One region of the Lysinibacillus sp. NPDC056959 genome, then DNA from elsewhere that is predicted to be linked to it. Evidence: riboswitches for the same ligand, from Rfam matches in the RefSeq annotation. Region 1 holds a riboswitch; each other region holds the start of a gene.

The links. A riboswitch is a leader RNA that binds a small molecule or an ion and turns the genes downstream of it on or off. The one in region 1 is predicted to bind thiamine pyrophosphate.
Region 2: linked by a shared signal. The riboswitch ahead of thiM (hydroxyethylthiazole kinase) and the one ahead of thiW (energy coupling factor transporter S component ThiW) in region 1 are both predicted to bind thiamine pyrophosphate.
Region 3: linked by a shared signal. The riboswitch ahead of ACFTQ7_RS08115 (ABC transporter substrate-binding protein) and the one ahead of thiW (energy coupling factor transporter S component ThiW) in region 1 are both predicted to bind thiamine pyrophosphate.

Annotation. Positions count from the first base shown of each region.
Region 1 covers NZ_JBHURE010000001.1:338,368-345,920, reverse strand. The annotation lists gene ACFTQ7_RS01600 (vWA domain-containing protein) at 1-1,213, shown strand, start outside; gene ACFTQ7_RS01595 (VWA domain-containing protein) at 1,197-3,794, shown strand; gene thiW (energy coupling factor transporter S component ThiW) at 4,068-4,565, opposite strand; TPP riboswitch at 4,667-4,774, opposite strand; gene ACFTQ7_RS01585 (MFS transporter) at 4,841-6,037, opposite strand; gene ACFTQ7_RS01580 (ABC transporter substrate-binding protein) at 6,554-7,553, opposite strand, start outside.
Region 2 covers NZ_JBHURE010000025.1:24,479-32,031, forward strand. The annotation lists gene thiE (thiamine phosphate synthase) at 1-607, opposite strand, end outside; gene thiD (bifunctional hydroxymethylpyrimidine kinase/phosphomethylpyrimidine kinase) at 597-1,421, opposite strand; gene thiM (hydroxyethylthiazole kinase) at 1,421-2,176, opposite strand; TPP riboswitch at 2,262-2,360, opposite strand; gene mbcS (acyl-CoA synthetase MbcS) at 2,604-4,193, shown strand; gene sppA (signal peptide peptidase SppA) at 4,398-5,411, shown strand; gene ACFTQ7_RS20745 (RDD family protein) at 5,424-6,041, shown strand; gene tpx (thiol peroxidase) at 6,280-6,783, shown strand; gene ACFTQ7_RS20755 (class I SAM-dependent methyltransferase) at 6,873-7,553, shown strand, end outside.
Region 3 covers NZ_JBHURE010000005.1:59,505-67,057, forward strand. The annotation lists gene ACFTQ7_RS08075 (solute symporter family protein) at 1-486, shown strand, start outside; gene ACFTQ7_RS08080 (hypothetical protein) at 586-768, shown strand; gene ACFTQ7_RS08085 (DUF5360 family protein) at 765-1,187, opposite strand; gene ACFTQ7_RS08090 (TetR/AcrR family transcriptional regulator) at 1,201-1,776, opposite strand; gene ACFTQ7_RS08095 (TatD family hydrolase) at 2,001-2,750, opposite strand; gene ACFTQ7_RS08100 (ABC transporter ATP-binding protein) at 2,740-3,489, opposite strand; gene ACFTQ7_RS08105 (ABC transporter permease) at 3,467-4,237, opposite strand; gene ACFTQ7_RS08110 (thiamine-binding protein) at 4,237-4,527, opposite strand; gene ACFTQ7_RS08115 (ABC transporter substrate-binding protein) at 4,529-5,524, opposite strand; TPP riboswitch at 5,698-5,808, opposite strand; gene parC (DNA topoisomerase IV subunit A) at 5,978-7,553, opposite strand, start outside.

The sequences.
Region 1 (7,553 bases):
TAATACACCAACATCTATTTATGTCTTTACAGATTCGCTCGATAAAAAGCAATTGCCGATGGAAAAAGATACTGTGAAGTGGATTGTAAAAGGAGCTGGGAAGGATTTAACAAATATCGCAATTACACGTTTTGCTGCTACTACAGATGGACAATCTGCAGTGGCGCTTGTGCAGTTGCAAAATGATACGGACCAAGAACAACATGTAACTCTTTCGATAGAAAATGTTACAGGTAAGGAGTTAGTTTCAGAAAGTGTCACATTGCCTTCAAAGGAAGCTGTAACAAAAACTTTTAAAGACTTACCGTTAGAAGATACTATGACGGCCAACATAGATGCTAAGGACGATTACACGGTTGATAATTCACAAACTGTATTGTTACAAACAGCGACTTCAAAAGTAGTTGTTGATCAAAGTATGCATCAACTTATTCAAAAAGGTTTTCAAACGATTAATAGTAGCGTAAAAATTGTTCCATCTTCACAAGTAGCCGACAATAAGGATGCCACTATTGTGACAAATCAGACGGCGCTTCTCGAAAAGATAGACAAGCCAATTGTATTATTTGGACGGGATGACGTAGAGAAAGTTGAAGCTACTGGGGAAATCGGTACAACAAGTCATGCATTGTTTGCATTTAGTGAACTAAAAGACATTTATGTCAGTGCTATATATCCTGGATTCGATGGCTATAAAACAATTGCATCGATTGGAGATCAACCATTTATACAGCGTTCACCAGAAGGAGATATTGTTGTATTAGCAGATATTGCTGATACAGATTGGCCGCTACATCCTTCATTCCCATTATTTTTATGGAGTGCAGAACAGCAGCTTTCAGAATCAATTGGTTCACTCGGTATTTTTATACCAAATGAGCAACGAGCAGTTGCTTTAGCGCAAGGTGATTGGAGTGTATATTCGCAAGATGATGAGTTTTTATCGTCCGTTACGAGTGGATTATTAACAGCTCCAATGAAGCCAGGAATTTATACAACACGCTCAAATGATGAAGAAAAGCGCTTTATTGTACAGCTTCAAGCACAGGAGCGTGTGATTGAAAAAGGAACAAGCTATACGCTTGGAGAGCTTCAGGACAATGGGAAGAAAGAAATATCGAAAACTTCGTTCGTACCTTGGTTGATTCTTATTATCTTAGTATTACTTGTTGTAGAGTGGGAGGTGCAACGACGTCGTGGATTTACGAATTGATATACCATTAGCATTGTTGCTTTTACTGCCATTACTCGTGTATTTTGGATGGACCTATTGGCGTGAGCGACAGCGACTTAAAAAAAGTCATATCGTCGTTCTAGGAATCCGTATAGTAGCAATATGCTGCTTAGTTTTTGCACTAGCTGGTCCCTATATTTTATTACCCGTAAAGGAAGAACAAGTATTATTCTTAGTTGACCGTTCTGCTTCAATGAATGGTACAGATGATGAGATGGTCAATTTTATAGCGGAAAGTTTACAGTCGAAAAAAGATGAACAACTTGCCGGAATTTATTCTTTTTCATCGACATTACAAACGGAAGCTATGTTATCGAACTCTTTAAAGGAAGTACCGAAGTTTACAACTATAAAAGCAACAGATCAAACAAATATCGAACAGAGTCTACAGCTCGCTTCAGGTATTGTAGATCCGAAAAAAGCAACGCGACTTGTGCTCTTAACGGATGGCAATGAAACAAAAGGAGATGCCTTAGAATTTGCCTCAAAGTTTAAAGGGGCAAATAGTAGTGTTGATGTAGTATCATTTAACAAACCTGTAGCTAAGGATGTATCTCTGAAAAGCTTTGTAACACCACAAGTTGCTTATGCAGGTGAACAGCAGCAGCTAGTCACTGAAATAAATGCAACTGTAGCAGAACGAGGTGAGCTATTATTATATGAAAACGATCAGCTCATCCATCGTGAGAAAGTGGAGCTTGCAGAAGGTTCAAATATTTTTACGTATAAACATGCAGCAACGGCTGAAGGGCTTGTAAAATATGAAGCACTCGTGCAGGTCGATCAAGATGCGATTTTAGAAAATAATAAATTAACGAGCGTCACGATGGTGCAAAGTGAACCACATTTATTAATTGTTAATGGCTATGAAACACCATCACCAATCGCAGCAGCACTTGGCAATCAATCCATTTCCTATGATGTGGTAGATGCTAAAAGTCTACCAAATGAGCTTTCTAGTTATTTACAATACAATGCAATCATTTTTGATAATGTGCCAGGCCATTTAGTAGGCGAGGCAAAAATGACTGTCATTGAGCAAGCAGTGAAAAATTTTGGTGTCGGTTTTACAATGGTTGGTGGCGAAAATAGTTTTGGCTTAGGCGGTTATTTTAAAACACCAATCGAAACTTTACTACCTGTTGAAATGGAGATTAAAGGTAAGGAGCAATTACCATCATTAGGGCTGGCAATCGTACTTGACCGCTCTGGAAGTATGTCTGGAGCAAAGTTAGAGCTTGCTAAGGAGGCTGCCGCCCGTTCAATTGAAATGCTACGAGATGAGGATACGCTCGGGTTTATTGCCTTTGATGACCGACCTTGGGAAATTATTGAGACAGGGCCACTTGGCAATAAGGAAGAAGCTGTAGATACGATTTTATCTGTAACGCCAGGTGGAGGTACTGAAATATATGGTTCACTTGCTAAAGCTTATGAAAATCTAGCAGATTTAAAGCTGCAGCGTAAGCATATTATTTTATTAACAGATGGACAGTCACAGTCGGGTAACTATGAAGACTTAATTACACAAGGAAAAGAAAATGGCACGACTCTATCAACAGTTGCAATTGGTCAAGATGCAGATGCTAACTTACTTGAAGCACTCAGTGAGATGGGGAGTGGGCGTTTTTACGATGTTGTTGATGAGCAGACGATTCCCTCTATTTTATCTCGTGAAACTGCTATGATTTCACGCACATATATTGAAGATAACCCATTTTACCCATCTATATTTAATGCATCTGGCTGGAATACGCTATTTACAAATGGGGTACCTAAAATGAATGCTTATATAGGTACGACAGCAAAGCAGGGGGCCACTGTTATCGCAGAAAGTGAGAAGGAAGATCCTGTACTTGCAGAATGGCAATATGGCCTTGGCAAAACATATGCCTTTACTTCTGATTCGACAGGAAAATGGACGGGAGACTGGGCAAGATGGCAAAATTGGGGTACATTTTGGCAAACGCTTATTTCAAAAATGCTACCAAGCTATAACGATGTTGCCTACGATGTACGTCTAGAATCAGACGGCTCCTTTGTTATTACTGACCCAACAAATGAAGCGGCATTCTTAGATATTGTTGCTGTCAATGAAGCGGGTGAAGAACTTGAAACACAGCTTGAGGCAATTTCAGCATCACAAGTTCGAGCAGTCGTGCAAGCAGAACCAGGACTCATCTTCTTCCGCATTACCGATGAAGAACAAGCTATTTACCAGGCTGGCTTAAGTGTACCTTATAGTGTTGAATATGAATTACGTCCAGTGAACGATAAGCTAATCAAAGAACTAACAAAGCAAACAGGCGGCTCTGTTTTGAAAGAACCGAGCGAAGTATTCCGTGAATTTACTAAAAAAGGAGCGGAACGCCAAAATATCGCAACATGGCTTATATTAGCAGGGATGCTACTATTCTTCATTGATATTACCATTAGACGCTTTGGTTGGGGTTTCCTAACAAGACCGAAGAAAAAAGATCAGCGTGTAGAGGAAAAACCAATACAGGCAGAGGACACAAATGTTGCCCAGCTATTAAAGGGCATGAAAAAACGACATTAGCAATTTAAAAACGATGGTTCAACGCTTTATAGCAATGAGCCATCGTTTTTTGTCATTTCAAGGCTATCATCAATAGTTGGATGACATTTACAAAGTGGGTGGTGAAAATAGGGAATATATAATTCCTGCAAACTATTAGTGCGGTCAGATATACTTTATTTTCCAAAATATTCCGATAAGTCGATGCAACATTCCGATAAAATCTGAAATTGTTCCGATAAAACAGAAATTCATTCCGATAAATCACTCATCCCTTCAAAAAGGATTTATGAATTATAAAAGAGTATTAAGGTTAGTTACAAATACAGTTTTACGTAAATTGCTAGCAACGACAATGCCTAATACAGCACCAATAGTACTTGAAGTTAAAAAGGCTGGCATAAAAAATAAAGCAGCTACAGATGTCCCCATTAATAAATGTGCGTAAGGTACGGCAATGAGTGAGGCAATAATACCTGTTCCAAACATTTCACCGATACCTGCGAGCCATTGTTTGCCGCTGTATTTATAGGCAAGAGCTGCACATAAAGCACCAATAACACTGCCGGGTATAGCTAATAATGAGCCTGTGCCTGTGAAAATACGAATAATGGCTGTGATAAAGGCGATCATAACGGTAGGCACTGGTCCAAGAATGATCGCGCCAATTACATTAATGGCATGCTGTACAGGGTAGGCACGCGCAATGCCTGTTGGTATTGAAACGAAGGTAGAACATGCTACGGCAATTGCTACTAATAAGGCCATGATTGTTAATTTTCGAATTGACATAATTTCCACTCCTATTTAGTATTTAGTGAATCGCTAATTAACCAGAAAAAAAGCCGCTCCCTAAAAGCATTAGGAAGCGGCCTTGCATTTAAAATAGCAAAAAGCAAGTGTCGCCACTTCCCTCCGCTAGTGTGAACTAGATCAGGTTCAAAGGGTCCGTATATGACAATATACGTCTCAGCCTTTTAAAGACTCCCCTAGTGGTAAACATTTAATTGTTAGTTTTTCTCCTAATAATGTAGCACACTACTAAAAATAGTCAATAACTTTTCAGACTAATTTGAATCAGGATGCATAAGGTGTGGTGCTTTTTTCATTGTCCAAATAAGGGCAAGGAAGAAGCAAGCCATTAAAATAATAGACCCGAAAATATAAGGACTGTTCATATTCCAATCGAATAACATACCTGCTAAAGCTGGACCAATCATATTACCAAGACTCATATACGCATTATTCAGACCAGCTGCATAGCCTTGTTCATTTTCAGCAAGCTTTGAAATCAGTGTGTTGACAGCTGGGCGAATCAATGTCGTAGCTGTAGAGAAGATTGTCGCTACAATTAAAATAAGTGCAAACCCAGATGCGAATAATATTAAGAAAATCGAAACGGCTGCAATAAATAAATTGACTAACACTACTTTCATTTCGCCGAAGCGATTAAACAGCGGTGTAATAACAAACATCTGTACAACAACACCAAAAGCGCCGCCCATTACTAATATAATGGCGATATCAGTAGGTGTGTAATTAAACTTTTCTGTAACAAATAATGATAATGTTGTTTGGAAGTTAGCAATTCCGAAAGAGAATACAAGCATGATAATTAGCATGACAAAATAAGGCATTTGGACTGAACGGGCCATCTGCTTTACAAGATTATCCTGCTTCTGCGCCTTTTTCGCTGTGTTCGGTTTTGTAGCAGGTAATAAAAAGAACGATAAAATAGCTGCTAAGATAGCTGCAAATCCAGCAGTATAAAATGGAAAATGTAAACTAACTTTTGAGAGGAATCCACCGATACCTGGTCCAATCATAAAACCAAAGGACATTGCTGCCCCTATCATCCCCATACCTTTTCCGCGTTCCTCGTACGTTGTGACGTCAGCCACAAATGCCATTATAGGAGGTGCTACAAATGCAGATCCAAGGCCACCTAAAAAGCGTGCCAAGAAGAGCATCCACACATCTGTAGATAGCCCGAAACCAATTTGTGCAAGTCCTGTAACTATAAGACCGAAAATAATGAGATTTTTACGACCGTATTGATCGGAAAGATTCCCAGCAATTGGAGAAAAAACAAATTGTGCTAAGGCGAACGTTGCAATCAACATGCCAAGTACTTGTCCTGCAGCACCAAATAGTTTTAAATACTCAGGCATGACAGGAATAATAATTCCGATACTCCCCATTGCGATAAACATATTAAACATTAAAATATATAAAGCCGCCTTATTAGACTTCTGCTGGGTCATCGAATACCCCTTTCTTTATTCAAATATATTACAGTCTACCACAAGGCTTGTACGTTTACTATTGACTATAAGTCTGAAATAAGAGACTTATTTATGGGGGTTCTAATTATTAAAACAAGTCCCACACTCGGTTTTCCCATAGAAATCTACCATTAGTTAAACGAAAAAAGAGGCTAGGAATCAGGTGTCAATTCAAATGACCTTCTTGCAAAGCGAGTGGTTGATTTCCGTTCCGACTGGGCGCTTTGTTGCTGACGCTTCGCTTTCGCACAGTTAAAACATTTGCCGCTGACGCTTCGCTTTCGCGCAGTTAAAACAGTTGTAGCTGCCGCTTTGCTTTCGCTACAGAAAACATTCGCTTCGTTCCACTATGCTGATCCCCAAGGAGTCGCCCGGTCTCCACTCCAATCAACCACTTCAGAAGCATCAGTATATTTTTATAGAAAAATAAAAAATATTACATCAAAAAAACGCAAGAAATCAACTTTTCTAAAATTGATTTCTTGCGCTTTGAGCTTATCGAATACTCATTTTAAATTCTAAAAACAGCTCATTGTATTTACCCAAATAATCAGGGCCTAAGTTTTTATAAACTTCTAATGTTTTACGTTGTTCTTCAGAAGGATAGAATCGCTTATCAGATACAACTTCCTTATCCATTAACTTCATCGCTGCAATATTAGGGGAAGAGTAGCCTACATAATCAGCGTTTTTAGCACCTGATTCAGCTTTTAGCATGAAATTAATGAAGGCATGTGCACCATCTAGATTTTTTGACGTTTTTGGGATGACCATATTGTCAAACCATAAGTTTGAGCCTTCCTTCGGTACAGCAAAGTCTAAATCTTCATTTTCTGACAACATGTCAGCTGCTTGACCAGACCAAGTGAGTGCCACGGCCGCTTCTTTATTAACCATCAGCGGTGTAATTTCATCCCCGATAATGGCTTTTACATTTGGCGCTAATGTGATTAGTTTATCCGTAGCCGTACGTAGCTCCTCGTTATTTAAAGAGTTGAGCGAGTAGCCAAGGCTGTTTAAGCCCATACCAATCACTTCACGTGCACCGTCTACTAAAAAGACTTTACGCTTTAATGAAGGATCCCATAAGTCCTCCCAAGAAGAGAAGTCAAGATTTCCAACGAGCTTTGGATTATAGACAACACCGACTGTTCCCCAGAAATATGGAACAGAATATTTATTGTCGTCATCAAATGGTAAATCTAAAAAATACGGATCGATATTTTTAAAATTAGGGATTTTCGTTTTATCTAAAGGAACAAGTAAGTTTTCTTCCTTCATTTTTTCAATCATATATTCAGAAGGTACTGCAATATCGTAAGCTGTACCACCTTGTTGAATTTTTGTCATCATTGCTTCATTTGAATCAAACGTCTCATAGATAACATGAATGCCTGTTTCTTTTTCAAATTGTTTCAGCAAATCAGGGTCAATATATTCTCCCCAGTTAAAGATTGTTAACGTATCTTTACCACTTTTCCCACCGCCCGCACTT
Region 2 (7,553 bases), on a different contig from region 1:
AGACTGTATTCGGAATATCCTCACTTTCGCAAATTGAGGAAATAACTGCTATTCCATCTGCACCTGCTTTAAATACCGTATGTGCATTCGAGCAGTTTATGCCTCCAATTGCAACGATAGGCAGCTTTGGATATTGTCTGCGAACTTGTTGTAAAAATTCAGTTCCAATAGGCGGTTTGGCATCACTTTTAGAAGTAGTTGAAAAAATTGGACCAATTCCTACATAGTCAGCACCATATTGTAAAGCAGTTTTTAATTCCGCTTGAGAATGAACAGAAACACCTAGTATCATGTTGCCAATTTTTTCACGTACCATTGACACAGGAAAATCTTCTTGGCCAATATGAACGCCATCTGCTCTAAGTTTTATAGCGAGCTCTACATCATCATTAATAATAAACGGAACATGATACTGTTGACAGAGGTTTTGACATTTACGAGCAAAATTTTCATAGGCTTGTCCAGTAAGGGGATTTGGCCCTTTTTCACGGTATTGAAACATAGTAATTCCAGATTGGAGAGCTTTTTCTAATACGGTTAGTGGCTCCTGATTGAAAACATTACCTGTACCCATAATAAAATATAGCTGTAAATCGTCACGTTTCATGAATGATCACCTCGCAGGAATCCTTATACTGTTGATAAGCAAAATGATTTGTTGGACCATGGCCATTCCCAATGGATAAATCATGAGTTATTGCTAATTGAATAAATTTTTTAGCTTCCTCAATTGCCATTTCTATAGGTAGCCCAAGACCAAGAAAAGCAGTTAATGCAGCGGAAAATGTACATCCTGTACCATGCGTGTTTTTTGTTGTAATACGAGTAGATTGCATAGAAAATGATCGACCATCTTGAAAAAATACATAATCAGTAGCATAACATTTATCCTCTACATGACCGCCCTTCATAACGACGCATTGAACGCCTGTCTGTAATAAGATCTGGGCTACTTCGTTAATATCTGCTATAGAATTAATTTTTCTTCCGGAAAGGGTTTCGGCCTCAGGAATGTTTGGCGTTACAATTGTTGCTAAAGGTAGCAAATGTTTTCGTAATGCCTCAATTGCTTCTTGTTGTAATAAGCTCTCGCCACCTTTTGCGATCATAACAGGATCTACAATAAGGGGAATATTTACTTCGGCTAAAATATGTGCAATTGATTGGATGATTTCGGAGGAAAACAACATTCCTGTTTTAATAGCACTAATTGAAAAATCCTCGATTAGCGCTTTCAGTTGTTTTTCAACAAAGCTCACTTCAATTGGTAAAACATCTGATACACCCAAAGTATTCTGGGCCGTTAAAGCTGTAATGACAGACGTTCCAAATACTTTTAATTCCTGGAATGTTTTTAAATCAGCTTGTATACCTGCACCGCCGCCACTATCTGAACCGGCAATTGTCGTTACAATATGCATTATTCTTCACCTTCCTTTGAAAGGCGATGTAGTTCATTCAATACAGCAATTTGAAAATCGCCAATGAATCGAGTAGAAGAAGCGGCTTTTTCTGCTAATTTTTTATAAAGCGATAATGTTTCTAGTAATTGGTCAAACGGTTGAGCTCCTGCGGTGAAGGAGGCACAACATAGTGCACTCAATAAGCAACCAGTTCCAGTAACTTCTGTCATTTGTAAATTTCCACCCGTAACCCATTGCTGATGTTTGCCATCAGTAATAAAATCCTTTTCACCGGTCACAATAACAATACAATTGTATAGTTGAGCTATTTTCTGTGCCTCTAGTTCTATAGAAATTGAACCACTACCACTATCTACGCCTTTTTGTTGCCAGTCTACATTGGCAATTGCTGCAAGCTCTCCGATATTACATCGAATTGCCGCAAATTTTATTTCCTCCAATAATTGCTGTACTGTTTGTTTCCGGTAAGTCGTTGCACCTGCTGCAACAGGATCTAAAACAACCGGAATGCCAAGAACATTTGCTTTTTTCCCTGCAAGTAACATGGATTCTTTCATTCGCTCATTAAGGGTCCCGATATTGATCAATAAACCTGAGGCGATTGTGACCATTTCTTCAACTTCATGACCGTCATCAGCCATGACTGGTGAAGCGCCTACTGCTAATAAGCCATTTGCTTGGAAATTAGCAACAACATAATTCGTCATGCAATGAATAAGTGGATTTTGTTTACGGATCGTTTGGAATATCAATTTAAGTCCTCCTCGTTGGATGGACGTAAGCGTGCAAAAAAGGCTCTTTGCGTGCAAAAAACACGTAAAAGAGCCTTTCATCAGTAAGTCGATGTGAATTGCTCCCTACGTCAGTATTAACTAACAGGTTCAAAGGGTCAGGTTTTACCTTCTCAACTCTAATTGAGTCCCCCTGCAATTATGCTTTTAGTTGACCAAAATGTACCATATTATTCATTCACGTTCAATAGGGAGTTTTTTATTTTTATTCAGCAATTCTGTGCGAAAGCGATGATTACGCCAAGTTGAAATAAATAGAAGCAATACGTGACTGATGCCATATAGCGGGGCATGATAGTTGTCACGACTTTAATGAATTAGAGTGAATTCCATTGAAAATGATAAAAATTGAGTTTTATAATGGGCGTAACAAAAGGGGGCAATTGCCATGAAACGAGAAGATTTAATCGCACCAGAATGGTATAACATTTCAGAGGAAATTGAAAAGTATGCACAGGATCCTACCAAAAATGCATTATTAATTTATAGCGAAGACGAGGAAATTCAGTACTTATCATATACAACTTTACTTGAAAAGGCGAATCAGGCAGCACATGTATTTACCTCCCAAGGTTTAAAAAAAGGCGATGTTATTTTAGTCATGGTACCGAGGTCAGTGGAAGCATATATCGTATATATTGCAGCTTTGAAGGCAGGGTTAACGATTATTCCTAGTTCAGAAATGCTGAGAACTAAAGATATTGAATATCGAATCAATCATGCCGATGCAAAAGGAGTTGTTGCATTTGAGCCTTATATTGAACAATTTGATAATGTGGAAAATTTACAAGCAATAAAGCAATTTGTCATTGGTCATGCACATGAGCCTTGGCAACCGTTGCTTGAAAAAATGCAAGGCCAACCAACATCTTATATAAGCTCTACTCCAACTAAGTGTACAGACATTGCATTTTTAGCATATACAAGTGGTACAACAGGCAATCCAAAGGCAGCGGTACATACACATAGCTGGGGTTACGCACACTTGCGAACTACTGCGCCAAATTGGTTAGGGGTTCAAGAGGGTGACATTGTTTGGGCAACAGCAGCTCCAGGCTGGCAAAAATGGATTTGGAGTCCGTTCCTCGCTACTTTAGGAAGTGGTGCAACAGCATTTGTATACAAAGGTCACTTTGATGCGGCAACTTACTTTGCACTGATTGAAAAATTCAATATTAATATTCTATGTTGCACACCAACCGAATATCGATTTATGGCGAGTCTTGAAAATTTACAAGATTTTAATGTAAGTACAATACGTCAGGCTGTGTCAGCAGGTGAACCTTTAAATAGTGAAGTGATAAAAGTATTTTCCGAAGTTTATAATTTACAAGTACGAGATGGCTATGGACAAACAGAGAATACATTACTTGTTGGTACAATGGTAGGGATGGAGTCTAGAATGGGATCAATGGGCAAACCTACTCCGGGTAATACTATTGAAATTATAAATGATATTGGAAATCCTGTTGCGGTTGGGGAAGTTGGAGATATTGCTGTACACTGTGAAACACCCGCGTTATTTAAAAAATATTTAAACGATCCAGAGCGAACAAATTTACAATTTAGAGGCGATTGGTATATTACCGGAGATCGTGCATACAAAGATAATGACGGTTATTTTTGGTTTGAAGGACGTGGGGATGATGTCATTATTTCTTCTGGGTATACGATTGGCCCATTTGAGGTAGAAGATGCGTTGTTAAAGCATCCGGCTGTGAAAGAAACTGCCGTTGTTGCAAGTCCAGATAAGATTCGTGGAAATATCGTGAAGGCGTTTGTTGTGCTCTGTGAAGGAGAAGTTGGTAATGAAACACTTATAAAAAAACTGCAAAGCCATGTAAAAACTTTAACAGCCCCATATAAATATCCTCGTGCGATTGAATTTGTTACTGAGCTGCCAAAGACTTCATCAGGCAAAATTCGTCGTGTCGAATTACGAGAGCAAGAAAAAATCCATTCTATCACTCATCATTAATTTCCTAGGAAATAATGTCGAAAATCAAAGTTCCTGCTTTTTTATGAACTTTGATTTTTTTTATAATATTAGGTAATGTATTATAGGTTGAATAAGTTAAAGCTTTTGCAAAGTGTTGGAGATCAACTTCGTGTTAAGGCGATAAGCCATATTATTGCAATAAGTATGAAACAAATTATGATATTCATGAGGAGGCAGAAAAAAATGAATGGTAAAAGGTGGGCTGCTTTAATAATTGCAGGTGTGCTTTTAGTATTTTCATTAGGAATGAACACTATTTTTGCAATATTTAAATCAGATTTCTTTAGCAGTTTTGATAGCTTGGTTGCTGGAGACGACTTGATGGTATTAGAAGAGGTAAAAGAAAGCGGCAATATGGATAAACGTATTGCATATTTAAAGGTTGATGGTACGATTCAAGATGTTGGATCAAGTACATTATGGCAACCAATTTCTTATGATCATCAATTTTTCTTAAATCAATTAGATAATATTTTATATGATGAGACTGTGGAAGGTATCGTCTTAAGTGTTAATACACCAGGTGGCGGTGTCAAGGAATCAGCAGAAATATATAAAAAGCTGTTGAAAATTAAAGAAGAGCGACAAATTCCAATCTATGTATCTATGGATTCGATGGCAGCTTCAGGTGGTTATTACATTTCAGCACCTGCAGATAAAATTTTTGCGCAACGCGATACAATTACAGGTTCGATTGGTGTCATTATGCAATCTATTAATTATCAGGCGTTAGCAGAAAAAGTTGGTGTGAAATATGAAACGTTTAAATCTGGTGAACATAAGGATATGCTTAGTCCAATGCGTGAAGTGACACCGGAAGAGCGTGCTATGATGCAAGACATGATTAATGAAACGTATCAAGAATTCGTTAGTATTGTTGCAAATGGACGTAATATGTCTGAACCAGATGTGAAAAAAGTGGCTGATGGTCGAATTCTTAGTGGTAAGAAGGCCCTTGAAGCAGGGTTAGTTGATGAGATTGGTGATGAGGAAGCAACAATTACTGCATTGCGTAAAGACTTTGGTTTAGAGGACGCAGAATTATTCGAGTATACATATGATGTGGGTGGCTGGCAATCATATGTTGGGATGAAAATTGGATCCATATTTGGTCCATCAGCAGAGGAAAAAATGCTGATGAAAATTATGGCGGACTATAAAGCACCTAAAATGATGTACTTATATGGCGAATACTAAGGAGGGAGTACAATGACAAACAATGAGATTGTTATGCAAGGGTCACCCTCTATGGAGAATGCTCACCTAATGGATGAGCCAATTACGAATAAGATTTATGCATTAAAAACGGCAGGCTTTTGGATACGTTTTTGGGCATTTTTAATAGATGGATTAATAATTTCTGCAGTAGGTGGGATTCTCGTTAACCCAATTTTTTATTTAATGGATTGGTCATTATCTGAAACAGTGTGGTATGCACCGATTTCGATTATATCCGCTATTCTCTATTACAGTTATTTCGTATTAATGACGAGATTTTTTGGGCAAACATTAGGGAAAATGATATTTGGATTACGTGTTATTTCATTAAAGCATGAGAATCTGACTTGGTCAGATGTATTATTCCGTGATTGGATCGGGCGCATCATCAACACCGTTTTTATGCCACTTTATATTCTTGTAGGCATCTTACCGAACAATCAAGGTTTACACGATTACTTCGCGGATACAACAGTTGTTCATGAAAAAATATATATAGAAAAAAATATTGTGGAACCTCCTTTGCCAATCAAAGAGGAAAAGACTGAACCAGTATCTTTAGAGGAAAAATCAGAACTTGAAAAGCTAGAAGAAAAAAACGAAGAATAATGGCTAGAGCTGTCTCATTGCAGAGGCAGCTCTTTATTTTGGGTGATTCATCATTAGTTAGTTGGGAAATCAACCCTACATTATGGTGATGAACTTGGAAAAAGGTGCAACGTTAAGTAAATATGGCTGAATAGATGTGAAAGATTTTTCAAAACTATTTTTGATAAGCTGTCTCAGTTGCAATTAATTCCCTCCATTTAGTAATATTAAGTACATATGATGATTAGGAGGCGTTTACATGGCACAAGTAACATTTAAAAATGGTCCAGTAACACTTGTAGGGAACGAAGTAAAGGTTGGAGATCAAGCACCAGATTTCACTATATTAGCGAATGACCTGTCACCTGTTACATTAAAAGATTCAGAGGGGAAAATTCGTTTATTTAGCGTTGTACCATCATTAGATACTGGTGTATGCGATGCACAAACACGTCGTTTTAATGAAGCAGCAGCTGACTTAGGTGATAATGTAGTAATTTATACAGTATCTGTTGACCTTCCATTCGCTCAAAAACGTTGGTGTGGTGCAGCGGGTATTGATGCAGTTCAAACAGTTTCAGATCACCGTGACCTATCATTTGGTGAAGCATATGGTGTCTATATTCAAGAGTTACGTCTTCTAACACGCGCAGTATTTGTTGTGGATGCAAATGACAAAGTGACATATGTGGAATATGTTCCTGAAGCAACAGACCATCCAAACTATGAAGCGGCAATTGCGGCTGTCAAAGCACTAGCATAATTTATTGATTTTAGGCTAAGATATTACTAGACAAAGGAGCTGTGACAAGTTTTTGTCACGGCTCTTTTCTGCTTGAAAGGAAGTTGTGTATGGAAAATATCGAGAAGTTGTTTGGTATGCTAAATGAACATGCTGAAAAGATAGAAAAAGAACATAATATTACATTGCTAGAGGGTATTCTAGATGGCTTAGAGGCATGGCTAGATGGGGAAGTTGATTTTTCACAAGAAGGTGCTACAAAGGAAGATGTGCGCAAAGCAATTCAAATTGCTGTTTTAAAGGGAATGCGAAAAGGCTCTCAGCCGAATCATCAGATGACACCAGATACTCTTGGGTTATTAGTTGGTTATTTTGTGGAGCAACTATTTGCAGAACGTCTAAAAACCGAAAAAATTTCTATTTTAGATCCAGCAGTAGGTACAGGGAATTTACTCCTAACAGTTATGAACTTATTAGACGAGAAAATAGAGGCAACAGGTGTAGAGGTTGATGAACTACTTATTCGTATAGCTGCTGCAACAGCTGATTTGACAGAGCAGCCCGTTTCCTTATACCGTCAAGATGCGTTACAAGATTTATTAGTAAGTCCTGCAGATGCTATTGTTTGTGATTTACCCGTAGGATATTATCCGAATGAAGATATCGCATTAGACTATGAGCTGTGCCCTTCAGAAGGGTTGAGCTATGCGCATCATTTATTTATTGAGCAATCCATTAACTACACGAAGGATGGAGGCTATCTATTTTTCCTTGCACCAACGCATCTCTTT
Region 3 (7,553 bases), on a different contig from region 1:
GGTCAAATTATTAAAAAGGGCAAAATTACAGAAAAAGAGCAAGTACTTGCAGCTCGTATCGGTTCCATCACAATCGCTGTTATTTCTATCCTTTTAGCACTTGGTGCACAAACATTAAACGTAGCATTCTTAGTATCACTAGCATTCTGTATTGCAGGTTCAGCTAACTTACCTGTAATCATCTATACAATCTACTGGAAACGCTTTAATACAGCTGGTGCTATAACGGCAATGTTAACAGGTCTAATCTCTGCTTTAGCTCTTGTTGCTGTTTCACCAAATATTTGGAATCCAGTAGAAGGAAAAGCAATTTTCGTTGGTGATCCGTTAATTATGTTAACGAACCCAGCAATCATCTCTGTTCCACTTGGCTTCCTAGGAGGCTTCATCGGAACAATGCTTTCTAAGGAAACAGATGATAAGAAATATCGTGAAGTGGATGTTAAAGCGAACACAGGTATTTCTGTACAGGACGTATCTCACTAATAATACGACAACCGCCTCGTAAGTTAACACTTACGAGGTTTTACTTTTTATTCCTTATTCGGTATTATATTCACAAATGACAGTTGGGGGTAAGAAAATATGACAAACTCAAAAGCAAAAAAGAAACGTATGCATGTAAAGCGCACTAAAGGGAAGGACGTTGAAAAAAATCGTCAAACTTCCTCTTTCAGTACACATGAGCGTGTAACGAAAACGAAAAAAGAAAGCATTGAACAAAATTTAACAAAGCACAAAAAACACAACCACATTGAGGATTGTTAGTGGTTGTGTTTTGCTTGAAATGAGACATTTTGCTGTTTAGAAGTAATAAGTTTTGGAATAAAGTACAACGGATATAGTAATAGAAAAAGGTTTGGTATCCACCACATAAGATCAAAATCAAGTTTTATAGTCCAAAAAGCAATCGCCTGTAATCCAGAACAACTTGTGAGTGTTAAAGATACTAAGGCAAACGCTCTCCACTTTTCATTTTTTATTTTAAATAGATAGAGACTAATAAAACCGGTAATTGAGATTAAAATATCTAGCGGGAAAAACGACCAATTCCATATAACTAATAATTCATTTTGATAATCCTGATATAAATACTCTTCTGGAATCAAATGAAAAAAAGTGACAAGCCAATAGAGTATAAAAAAGAAATCTGTACCTAAAAATAGCATTCTTAAAGTTTTACTCATTTACAGCCCCCATTTAGTTTTCTTCATGAACGTTACCATTAATAATACCAAGCATAAGAATGTCCACCATTTCCTGTATCGTATCCTGAAGTGAAATCATATTTCTGTTTTTGGATGCATGTTCCATCAATCGATAAAGCCCTCCAATATAGACTTCTATAAATATCTCTTTATTAAAGGGACGTATTTGATTTGCGACAATCCCTTCATCAATTAACGAAATGATGCCTGTCCAATGCTTATGAATAAAGTGATCAACTGTTTCCCATTGCTTTGGATAATATCGTTGAAGTTCCTCTAAATACTGGAGCTGAGCAAATGTAAAATCAGCTGGAATTAGTACAAGACATTTCTGTAGTTTTTCTACAAGATTTAACGTTGAATCCTGCAGAATTTCATTCTCTTTCAACTTCAGCTCATGAATTGCTAGTTCAATCATTTCATTGAGTAATTCTTCCTTCGAGGGATAGTATCCATACAAAGTTTTAGTACTCATACCTAGTTGCTTTGCTAAATCCCCCATCGTAAACCGGAATCCTTTTCGTTCAGCTTCACTTATTGATACCTTTAAAATTCTATCTTTCAACATGATCACCTGCTTTCAGGAAAATAAAAATAATTGTATATTTTCCTTGTTTTCCATCTAATCATAGGAAAAAATGAAAATATTGTCAATTAAACTTCTCTCACTTCGCTAGTCTATAGCGATTCGGGCTCTTTTTATCAGCTATTCCTCTGTTCTGCCGGCGTCAACTCAATCGGAAATTGCTAAAAAAACACAGCTGCTCGTTAAAAGAACAGTTGTGTTTTTTGTTACAAATTATAAAATGTTGTCGTATTTCTTGTGATGATCTGCGCCGCTTCATGTGTTGCAAGCCCCTTTATCGAGGCAATAACCTCTATGGAATGATCCATTATCCAAGGTGATGTTCGTTTATTGTCAAAAGGTCCTTCAAACGGCCATGGTCCATCTGTTTCTACCATCATTAGCTCAATTGGGTATTTTTTGATAAGCTGTTTAATTTCAGCCTCATACGTACAATCAGGCGTCACTGAAATGAAATACCCATTATGAATCATCCGTTCAATCACTGTCGCATCGCCTTTAAACCAATGGAAATGCGCTTTTGTTAGTTGATGTTTTTCTAGCAAATCACAAACAATCGTCGCATCCTCATAGACTGCATGTAACACAATCGGTTTATTTAATTCCTTTGCTAATCCAATAAACCGTTCTAACAATGCCACATATGGACGCTCATCAATAGCCTTCTCTTGCCTCAAATAATAAGGCAACCCTACCTCGCCAATTGCCACCATGTCATGAGCGTGTTGACGTATCCAATCGAATAAAGCGTTTTCCTCTGCTTCACTTGGTAACGGTTGTTCAGGATGAAAGCCAAACGCCGCCTTTACCTTAGCATAGGCTTTCGACAGTTTCAACGTCTTCTCACTCGACAGTAGATTCATGCTTACGGCTATAACACGTTCAGCTTCCTCTAGCAAAGTTGGTATGTCGTTTTCTTTATACTTGTCTAAATGAATATGTGCATCAATCAACATTCGCCTCATCCTTTTCTTCTTTTAAATACGAGAATAATTGTTGCTTTAATGCCGTAAATGAAGCGGAATGGCGAATTTCTTCTTGTCGTGGTCTTGCAAAAGGTACGATTATTTCCTTTTTCATCGTCGCTGGTCGTTTTGTGAGTACAATAATACGATCAGCTAAAAACAAAGCTTCCTCAATATTATGTGTAACGAACAATATAGATTTTCGATATTTCTCCCAAATCGATAATAGCCACGCCTGCATTTCAAGCCTTGTAAACTCATCCAGTGCTGAAAACGGTTCATCTAAACATAAAATAGGTTTATTACTGACAATTGCACGAATAAACGATACCCGTTGTTGCATACCACCTGACAGCTCATTAGGATATGCATTTACAAATGCTGCGAGCCCCACTTTATCTAACCATTCCTTCGCAACGTTAACATTAGGTTTTCCATGAAGCTCCTCGACCATCGTGACGTTTTCTAGGATCGTCCGCCACGGTAATAAACATGGCTGCTGAGGCATATAGCCAATCGTCCCTCTTTTTTTCTGGATATCTGTGCCGTTTAATAAAATAGCACCTTTATCTATAGAAGAAACACCACCAATTAATTGAAAAAGTGTACTTTTCCCACTGCCTGACGGACCGATAATCGCCACAAATTCCCCGTCCTTCACCTCAAAAGATAAACTACGGATAACTAGAAGGGAATCAAAAGATTTATCAATGTTTTGAATGCTTAGCATAGTTTCCTCTCCCCTTCACAACAAGTTTTTCTATTAATCGAATAGCACTAAATAATAATAAACTTAAAAATACGATAGCGAAAATCGCTACAAATACACGATCCGTTCGAAATGAAGACTGTGCCAATGTCATATAAACGCCAATCCCCATTTTCGCTCCTAACCATTCCGCAATAACAGCCCCCATGACGCTATAGGTAGCAGCAATCTTTATGCCTGAAAAAATCGCTGGATACGCATAAGGCCATTCTAACTTCCAAAAGGTTTGGGCTTTCGTAGCACCTATCATCTCAAAATAATGCTTTAGCTCAGGCGAAGTTTGACGAAAGCCATCCATTGCCGAAATAACTATAGGGAAAAAGCACACAAGACAAATAATAATGAGCTTTGGCAATAAACCGAAGCCAAACCAAATGATTAATAATGGTGCTAGGACAAGTACTGGGACATTTTGCGACATAATGAGAATAGGGTAAAATAGCTCCCTTATAAACGTAAAACGATGTAATAGCACCGCAACTGTGAGCCCACATAATATCCCGATAGCAATTCCAAGAAGTGCTAATTGTATAGTAGCTAAAGCATGCGGCACAAACGTCTCATACGATTGAAAGCCCTCTTTCAAAATGGCACTTGGTGCAGGCAAAAGCCAATGTGGAATATCAGCAAAACGGACAATTAGTTCCCATATGAACAAGAGGAAGGCGATAAAAATTATCGTCCTTCCTTGTTTAACAGCCTGCTTCATTACTTGTATTTCTCCGTTAGCGTATCCATTGTAATACCGGATGGCTGATATAAAATTTTCACTTGCGTAATGACATTGATTGCGCCAAGCTCGATCATCTTGGCATTCATTTTTTCAATAATTTGCAGCAAAGTCGCAAGCTCGCCTTCCATTGTCGTTTCTAATGGATGAACTTCATATTTCACCCCTGAAGCGTCGATAACTGCAATTGCTGCATCGACAAATGGGATCACATCTTCATATGTTTCAGTTTTCGGGATAATTTGTACACTTATTAAAGAGTTTGCCATATTACTTTGTCTCCTTTTTCGGTAAAAAGTCGTTTGTAAATGCTTGTTTTGCGTTAAATTCGCCCTCTAAAACTTTGTTGTCGGCCATCCATTTCGCGTAGTTTTCCCAGACAGCTAATTTTTGCTCGCCCCATTGTGCAGCATCGTCTTGATACTTATCTGCTAACCATTCCTGACTTTTATGCACAAGGTTCTTATCTAAATCCGGTACTGCTTCTAGTAAACTATCAGCTGCCTCATTAGGGTGTTTTATTGCATATTCATAGCCCTTTGCTGCAGCAGCGACAAATGCTTTTACCGTCTCAGGATTATCCTGAATCATTTTTTCATTTGTAGCAAGTACAGGTGTGTAATAATCTAACTGCTCACTATAATCTGTTAAATAAAGCATGTTCAGCTTTTCGCCACGAAGTTCTGCTTCAATACCTGTCCATGCATAATAAATCCACGCAAAATCAATATCTTTTTTCATCATAGTGAAGAAATCTAAATCACCTGCATTGACGATATCTAACTTATTAATATCTGCATCTTCTGTTTGCATTAGTGATTGTAGTACAGCCTTTTCAAGCGGTGCACCCCAGCCACCGTATGTTTTCCCTTCAAAATCCTTTGGTGACGTAATGCCTTTTGATGCGGTAGATGCGAAGCCAGAAGTATTATGTTGTATAATCGCTGCAATCGATACTAAAGGTACATCCTGCACACGAGCCTGTGTAATTCCTTCCTGATAGCTTACGCCAAACTGAGCCTTTCCTGATGCTACAAGCTGATCAGCACCCGTTTCACCAGGTAATAAAATATCAACATCTAAGCCTTGTTCCTTAAAGTAGCCAAGTTTTTCAGCTACATATAAACCTGTATGATTTGTGTTCGGTGTCCAATCAAGAACTACCGATACTTTTGTTAATCCTTTAGCATCCTTTTTAGTTTCTTTTTCGCTACAGCCCACTAATGTTAAAAGTGCAACCATTAGGACCAATAACCATTTTTTCATGCTGAATCCTCCAAGTTAGTAGTGTGAAAGTGTTCATGAATGAATGTCTTTACCAGAAGAAACCGTTCACGGTCTGTTTACACGTAAGGTATGTGCATGCAACAAAAGTCTGAAAACATAAAAAACGCCTAGGATTCCTCCCAGACGTTGTACAATCAGTATCAAAAACTTTCTTTTTTTGAATAGATGTTCCCTACGCTGGTACGAGCCAAATCAGGTTCAAAGGGTCAGCGTCTATCGGACACAATCTCAGCTGGCAACTACCAGCCCCCCTACATTCTTTCGATATGAACTTTTCGAGATTATTATAACCATATCTATCCGTAAATGACAAGGGTCTGTTTATCGATAGCGCTGAATTATTATTAAACAGCCTCATCAAAGCACAAAACTGATTGGTTTCATTTTACAAAAAAGCCCAGCTCTCCAAGGAGCTAGGCTATAAAACTAATGTTATTTCTCTTCTTTTTTTACCGCGAAGACATGTGAAATGGCACCGTCTGTAGCTATATCCACTTTAAAGGAGCCATTTGAATGGCGATCTGCTCGAGTTAATGCTTGTACATCAAGGGACTCTTGCACACCTTTTTCCGTTTCAATCATTAGCTGTTCCCCATCAGTAACCTTGACTACAGCCACGATTCGATGCGGGTTCGCTTTTAACTCTGTTAATACTTTTAAGCCGCGTTTTGCACGACTAGTCAATTCTACTTCGGCTACATTCATTTTCTTCACAGCACCGCGTTGCGTAATAATTGCCACATAGGACGTTTTATCTGGTGGTAAAACATTGATGCCGACTAATGCTTCTCCGTCTTTCAGTGTAATCCCTTTGACGCCACCTGTTTTTACACCTGTTACTGGTAATTCCTCGATTGGGAAACGAATTGCATAGGCAGTATCTGTCGTTAACATTAGTTCTACCTCGTCCGTCACAATACTTGCAAAAATCATTTCATCGCCTGATTTGACATTCATCGTTTTTATCGGCTTCGAATAGCGTGTTACAGCATAATCCGCTACTGATGAGCGTTTAATTTGTCCATCTTTCGTAGCCGTTAAAATATACGTATTGGCCTGTTCGAATGTCTCAAAACCATATACAGCAATAATAGATTCATCTTTTCCGGTTGGCACAATACTTGAAATATGCTGACCAAGATCCTTCCAACGAATATCAGGAAGCTCATGGACTGGCTGATAAATATAATTGCCTCGATTTGTGAACAGCAGTAGATGATGCTGTGTATTTAAATTTGCTTCATATAATAAATAATCGGAATCCTTCATTGCAAAATCCTGACCGTTTGAAGCTGCATGTGAACGTGTAGATGTTCGTTTAATATAGCCATCCTTTGTAACAGTCACTACGACCTCTTCACTTGGTACAAGGACATCTAACGTAATTTTGATTTCTTCAATTTCTTGCTCGATTTTTGAGCGACGAGGCTCTGTAAAGCGTTTTTTAATGTCGAGCAATTCTTGTTTAATGACACGTACAAGCTTTGCTTCACTATTAAGAATCCCTTCAAGCTTGGCGATCAGTTTATTTAATTCATCTTGTTCATTGCGAAGCTCTGTAATATCTGTATTCGTTAATCGGTATAATTGCAAGCTAACGATTGCCTCTGATTGTACTTCTGTAAAGTCAAACTTCGCTTGTAAATTCGTTTTTGCATCTCTTTTATCATTCGACGAACGAATCGTTGCAATGACTTCATCTAAAATAGACAATGCCTTTATCAAGCCTTCAACTATATGCGAACGATCTTTAGCCTTTTGCAAATCATAAATAGAACGGTTCGTCACGACTTCCTTTTGATGGGCAATATAAGAATCCAATAACAATGGCAATGTCATCATTGTCGGACGACGATTATGGATAGCAATCATATTAAAATTATAGGCTACTTGTAAATCAGTTGTTTTAAACAAGTACTGTAAAATCCCTTGTCCTGGAACATCTTTTTTCAGCTCAATGACAACACGTAGGCCGGTACGATCTGATTCATCGCGAATTTCTGCAATT